Regions from separate parts of the Nonomuraea sp. B1E8 genome, predicted to be linked through region 2. Evidence: riboswitches for the same ligand, from Rfam matches in the RefSeq annotation. Region 2 holds a riboswitch; the other holds the start of a gene.

Region 1 (3,169 bases), 1.6 Mb from region 2:
GGTAGGAAGCGCCGGTCCGCGGCGGGAAGCAAGCGTGCACGCCCGCCCCGGTGACCTGCGGCGACGGATGTAACTTTCAGACCCGCACCGCGCCGAAGGTCACACCACTGCGGGGGTCAGGTCCGCACCACGGCGAGGGGGCAGGGGGAGTGGTGCAGCAGGGCCTGGCTGATCGAGCCGAGCAACATGCCGGCGAGCTGCCCGTGCCCGCGCGAGCCGACGACGAGCAGGTCGGCGCCCCCGGCCGCCTCCTTCAGCACCTCGACGGGGTGGCCGTGCACGACCTCGGGCAGCACCTCCACGTCCGGGTGCCGCTCCTGGCGCTCGGCCAGCAGGTCTTTCAGCTGGTGCAGGGTGTGCTGCTCGTTCTCGGGGTCGGCGGGGACGAAGCCGCCGGGCCGCGGCCACGCCCACGCCTGTACGACCCGCAGCCGCGCCTCGCGCAGCTCCGCTTCGGCGAAGGCGAAGCCGAGTGCCCGCAGGCCGTGAGGCGAGCCGTCGGTGCCGGCCACGATCTCGCCGCGGGGCGCCGCTGGCCGCTCGCCGACCACGACGACGTTCGTACGGGCGTGGGCGGCGACCCCGTGGGCGACGGATCCGACCAGCAGCCCGCGTACGCCGCCGATGCCGTGGCCGCCGACGACCAGCAGGTCGGCCTGTTCGGCGGCCTTGATCAGCGCGGAGCGGGGGTCGCCGGGCAGCAGGGTGGTCTTGACGATGATCGCGGGGCGTTCGCGCAGCGCCCGGTCGCGTGCGGCGGTGAGCACCGAGTTCGCCTCGTCGCGCATCCACCGGGCGACCTCGGCGTAGCGGGCGGACAGTTCCTCGCACACCCACCGAGGCACCGCGTGGGCCACGGTCAGCCGGGTACGGCGCAGCGCCGCCTCGGTGGCCGCCCAGCCGGCGGCCTCCAGCCCGGCGCGCGAGCCGTCGACCCCAACGATGATCATGGCGTCTGCCCCCTCAGGAGAAGGCGTAGCACTCCACTTCGGCGCGGCGGAACGTGATGCCGTGCTCCTCGGAGTCGCGGATGCAGGCGCGCTCGGCCTCGCTGAGCTGGAGCGTGCCGCACACGGTCACGCCGGCGTACGTACGGCAGTCGAGATCGGCGTCCCTCGCGCCGATGCGGAAGATCTCCTTGACCGTCGAGCGGCAACGAGCCCTGCCCGTGTCGGAGTAGCGGCACTGGGCGAGCAGCGTCCGGTATTGCTCCTCGCTCACCTCGTGCTGGTCCGTCCCGTCGCCGTGGGCGGCGGGAGCGCCGAACGTGGCCAGCAGCACGAGTCCTGCGACAGCGGCGATCTTTTTCATAGTCCCCCTGATGGGGTTGGTACCGCTGGAGAGGGCTGTCAAACCTCGCGCTTGATCGCCAGGACGCTCAGCCACGTGCGCCCGGCGGTGTTCAGGCCGTGCTCGACGGTGTCGAATCCGGCCGCGCGGAGGAGGCGCAGGAGCGTGCCGGGGTCGCGGTGGAAGGTGGCTGCGGTCGTTGACGTGGGATCTTCCATTTTGCGGATGATGTCATGTTTCGTCCTGGCATGGGCGTGGGTACGATCATCGCCGTCCAACGCGGGAGCCCGGTGCGGACCGGGCTGAGAGGACGGCTGCGAGCCGCCGACCGCCAGAACCTGCTCCGGGTAATGCCGGCGAAGGGAGTTTGCGCGATGACCGACGCGCGTGTCCCCACCTTTACCAAGATCTACGAAAGCGACCTCCGCGTGCCCAAGCGCCAGGTCAACCTCTCCGACGGCTCGTCGGTGACGCTCTACGACACCTCGGGCCCGTACACCGACCCGTACGTCGAGACCGACGTGCGGCGCGGGCTGGCGCGCCTGCGCGAGCCGTGGGTCGCCGCGCGCCGCGCGGCGGGCGAGCCCGTGACCCAGGTGGCCTGCGCCAAACGGGGGATCGTCACCAGGGAGATGGAGTTCGTGGCCGTGCGGGAGGGTGTCACCCCCGAGTTCGTACGCCAGGAGGTCGCCGCCGGCCGGGCCATCATCCCCGCCAACGTCAACCACCCCGAGACCGAGCCGATGATCATCGGCCGCAACTTCCTCGTCAAGATCAACGCCAACATCGGCAACTCCGCCGTGACCTCCTCCATCGAGGAGGAGGTCGAGAAGATGACCTGGGCCACCCGGTGGGGCGCCGACACGATCATGGACCTGTCCACCGGACCCGACATCCACGAGACCCGCGAGTGGATCATCCGCAACTCGCCGGTGCCGGTCGGGACCGTGCCCATCTACCAGGCGCTGGAGAAGGTCAAGGGCCGCCCGGAGGCGCTGTCGTGGGAGGTCTTCCGCGACACCCTGATCGAGCAGTGCGAGCAGGGCGTCGACTACGTGACCGTGCACGCGGGGGTGCGGCTGGCGTACGTGCCGCTCACGGCCCGCCGCAAGACCGGGATCGTCTCGCGCGGGGGCTCGATCATGGCCGCCTGGTGCCTGGCGCACCACCGCGAGAGCTTCCTGTACGAGCACTTCGACGAGATGTGCGAGCTCCTGGCCCGCTACGACGTGTCGTTCTCCCTCGGCGACGGGCTGCGCCCCGGCTCGATCGCGGACGCCAACGACGAGGCCCAGTTCGCCGAGTTGCGCACGCTCGGCGAGCTGACCACGATCGCGCGGGCGCACGACGTCCAGGTGATGATCGAGGGCCCGGGGCACGTGCCCATGCACAAGATCAAGGAGAACGTCGACCTGCAGCGCGAGCTCTGCGACGACGCGCCGTTCTACACCCTCGGCCCGCTCGTCACGGACGTCGCCCCCGGATACGACCACATCACCTCGGGCATCGGCGCCGCCATGATCGGCTGGTACGGCACGGCCATGCTCTGCTACGTCACCCCCAAGGAGCACCTCGGCCTGCCGAACAAGGACGACGTCAAGACCGGCGTGATCACGTACAAGATCGCCGCCCACGCCGCGGACCTCGCCAAGGGCCACCCCGGGGCTCAGGCGTGGGACGACGCGCTGTCGGACGCGCGGTTCGAGTTCCGCTGGGAGGACCAGTTCGACCTGTCGCTCGACCCTGACACGGCGCGGGCGTTCCACGACGAGACCCTGCCCGCCGCGCCGGCCAAGACCGCCCATTTCTGCTCCATGTGCGGCCCCAAGTTCTGCTCCATGCGCATCAGCCACGACGTGCGGCGCTACGCCGACGAGCA
Region 2 (3,169 bases):
AGCGCGCCGTTCATCCACGGTTGCCTGGTGAAACCGATGGCGTCGCGGGCCGACGCCCAGAACCCGTCCCACGCCGCGATGGTGGGCGTCGAGGTGGTCAGCCAGTAGGCGGCGAAGCCGAGCGCCCACGGCACCAGCATCGACCAGCGCGAGGGGGCGTCCTCGTCGGTGTTCCAGCGGTCGGAGCGGCCGAACCCGAAATAGTCGACGGCCAGCACCGCGAACATCGGCACGAACACCGCCCCGATCACGCCCAGGAACGCGCCGTACGAGGTGACGTCGACGACCAGGGCGATCACGACCGTGAACACGCCGATGGCGGTGGAGATGACCCGCCGGTCGACGCGCGGCATCAGGTTCTGCAGCGACATGGTGGTGGAGTAGACGTTCGCGAACGACTGGTCGGTCTCGCGCAACACCAGGATGCCGAAGAACAGCGCTCCGAGCGGCGCGGCCACGAACGGGCTGAACACGGCCGTGTTGTCGGCCTCCACGACGGCGGCGCCGGCGATGGCCACGGCGTAGACGCCGAGCCCGAGGCAGGCCACCTGGGCGATCGTGTAGCCGCCGACGATCCCGGTGAACGCGGCGCGCCCGGAGCGGGAGTGCCGGGCGAAGTCGGCGGCCAGCGGCACCCAGGACACCGACAGCGCGATCACGTAGTCGACGGCCGGGGCGAACCCGGTCCACGACCCGCCGGCGGGTGCGGGCGCCTCGGACAGGAAGAACCAGGTGAACCAGATCATCGACACGATCACGCCGACGGTGACGTACCGCCGCAGCAGGCGGATCGCGCCGAGCGGCCAGATCGTGAGCGCGGTGGTCAGCACGCCCGCCAGCACCACCCACACGGGGTACGCCACCCCGTCGAAGATCGCGGTGGCGGCCTTGGCGATCACCCACAGCTCGAAAGCGCCCCATCCGAGCATCTGCACGATGTTCAGCACCGTGGGCGCGAAGGAGATCCTGGCCCCGAACAGGCCGCGCAGCAGCACCATCGCGGGCTGGCCCGTGCGGGTGCCGGGGATGGCGGACAGGCCCACCATGGCCGTGCCGATCAGGCTGCCGACCACCGTCGCCACCAGTGCGGCGGCCAGGCTCAGCGGCGCGTCGCCGGTCGGGTTGAGCAGGAGCAGCGCCCCTGAGAAGCCGAGGAGGCTGACACCGAGGTTGGCCCAGAGCGCGCCCTGATCGAGCACGCCCAGGGTCTTGGGGGCCTGACCGTCGAGAGTCAGCGGAACTTCGTCGGCGACGTGCGACATCGCACACTCCCTACGCCGGCATTACCCGGACAGGTTCATGCGGTCGGCGACAGCCGTAGTCGCCCTCTCAGCCTGATTGCCTCAAGCTCCCGCGGATTGATTTGTCGGTGCGGAGCCGGAATGTCCGAGTTCCGCGGGCCCCATGATGCCTCATCCCTCCACGTTCGGCCAGCCCGGGATGCCATGACCCGCGTCACGGCGGGAGAGCGACCTCCGCGCGGATGGCCGGCGGGCGTCCGGCAGGAAAGGAGGGATTCTTGTCCCTTCACACCATCGCATGGCCCGCTCAAGCCTGCATATCCTGCCCATCAATTGCCGGCCTGCGGCGAAATTCCACCGCAAGCCGGTTGTGTCCAGCAGCGCAATAGGCAATCGCCTTGGGGAGGCGAAAAGGGGGAAAGCTGACGGCACTCCGTAGCCGTACAAGCGTCGAAAGGGCCACCCACGAGTGCCATGGGTGGCCCTTCGGCCTGCTCCGGAGCACCTATGGCGCGCGGTGGCAGGCGTCCGGCTCAGGCCACGAAGGGCTGCTCCCCCGTCTCGCTGACCAGCGGACGCCCGGCCGCCTCCCACGACTGCATGCCGCCCCCGACGTTGACGGCGTCGCGCCCGAGCTGGTTGAGCCAGGCCGCCACCTGCAGCGACCGGCCGCCCACCCGGCAGACGACGTAGACCGTCCGGTCGCTCGGCACCTCGTCGACCCGGCCCTGGATCTGGGTCATCGGGATGTGCACCGCCTCACGGGCGTGGCCCGCCCGCCATTCGTCCTGCTCGCGGACGTCGAGAAGGTAGGCGTCTGCCGGGATGCCGCCCGGCTCGATCTCAGGAACGGTCATGACCCCATCATCTCCCGGCGAGGGAGTGCCGTCGCCTGGAGGAGGAGCGACGAAGGAGCGACGGGGGAAGGCGCCGGCACCAGACGACCGAGCCCGCCTCACGAAGTGAGGCCATGAACACGCGAGGGAGTGCCGTCGCCTGGAGGAGGAGCGACGAAGGAGCGACGGGGGAAGGCGCCGGCACCAGACGACCGAGCCCGCCTCACGAAGTGAGGCCATGAGCGCGCGCGTCGTACGCGGCGCGGGCGCGGGCGATCTCCTCCTGGTGGGCCTCGGTCCAGGTGACCAGGGACTTGATGGTCTCGTGCAGCGTACGGCCGAGCGGCGTCAGCGCGTAGTCGACCCTGGGCGGGACGACGGGGTGGACCGTGCGGCTGACCAGGCCGTCGCGTTCGAGCTGGCGCAGCGTGACGCTCAACATGCGCTGGCTGACGCCGTCGATCTCCCGGCGGAGCTGGGTGAAACGCAGGCTCTTGCAGTCGAGCAGGGCGATGACGAGAAGCGACCACTTGTCGGCGATGCGATCGAGGATCTGGCGCACCTCGCAGTCCTCACGGGTGTCCCACTGGCGCGCGTCGTAGTCGTCGTCCATGGTGCCTGCGGAGTAACCGAGTGACTCGGAAGTGCCTTCTTCCATGAAATCTCATAATGGCCAATGATGTGGACGGTTACAACAAGGAACCAATATGATTTTCGGTAACCGGGGGTTGTCATGCCTGTCCCTGCTCGTGCGTGGGGCGTACTGATCGTTCTTTGCGGGGCCATCTTTCTCGAAGGCATCGACGTCGCCATGTTGAACGTCGCCCTTCCCGCCATCCGGGCCGATCTCGGCGTACCCACGAGCATGCTCAGCGGGGTGGTGAGCGCCTACGTCCTGGGGTACGGCGGCTTCGTGCTGCTCGGCGGCCGGGCGGCCGACCTGCTGGGCCGGCGGCGCATGTTCCTGCTCTGGCTGGGGGTGTTCATGGCCTTCTCCGGGCTCGGCGGAGTGGCGAACGACGGCTGGGTGCTGCTGTTGGCGAGGTTCGTGACCGGAGTGGCCGCCGGCTTCATGACGCCCGCGGGGCTGTC

Evidence for each region. Region 2 has a riboswitch for thiamine pyrophosphate ahead of ABGA98_RS08445 (cytosine permease). Riboswitches for the same ligand answer to the same signal wherever they lie in the genome.
Region 1: it holds a riboswitch for thiamine pyrophosphate, as region 2 does, so the genes downstream of both, thiC (phosphomethylpyrimidine synthase ThiC) here and ABGA98_RS08445 (cytosine permease) in region 2, are expected to answer to the same signal.

Annotation. Positions count from the first base shown of each region.
Region 1 covers NZ_JBDPLS010000001.1:89,892-93,060, reverse strand. The annotation lists gene ABGA98_RS00435 (universal stress protein) at 117-950, opposite strand; gene ABGA98_RS00430 (hypothetical protein) at 964-1,311, opposite strand; gene ABGA98_RS00425 (hypothetical protein) at 1,350-1,508, opposite strand; TPP riboswitch at 1,560-1,672, shown strand; gene thiC (phosphomethylpyrimidine synthase ThiC) at 1,665-3,169, shown strand, end outside.
Region 2 covers NZ_JBDPLS010000001.1:1,738,343-1,741,511, forward strand. The annotation lists gene ABGA98_RS08445 (cytosine permease) at 1-1,262, opposite strand, end outside; TPP riboswitch at 1,253-1,365, opposite strand; gene ABGA98_RS08450 (rhodanese-like domain-containing protein) at 1,775-2,098, opposite strand; gene ABGA98_RS08455 (helix-turn-helix domain-containing protein) at 2,301-2,735, opposite strand; gene ABGA98_RS08460 (MFS transporter) at 2,811-3,169, shown strand, end outside.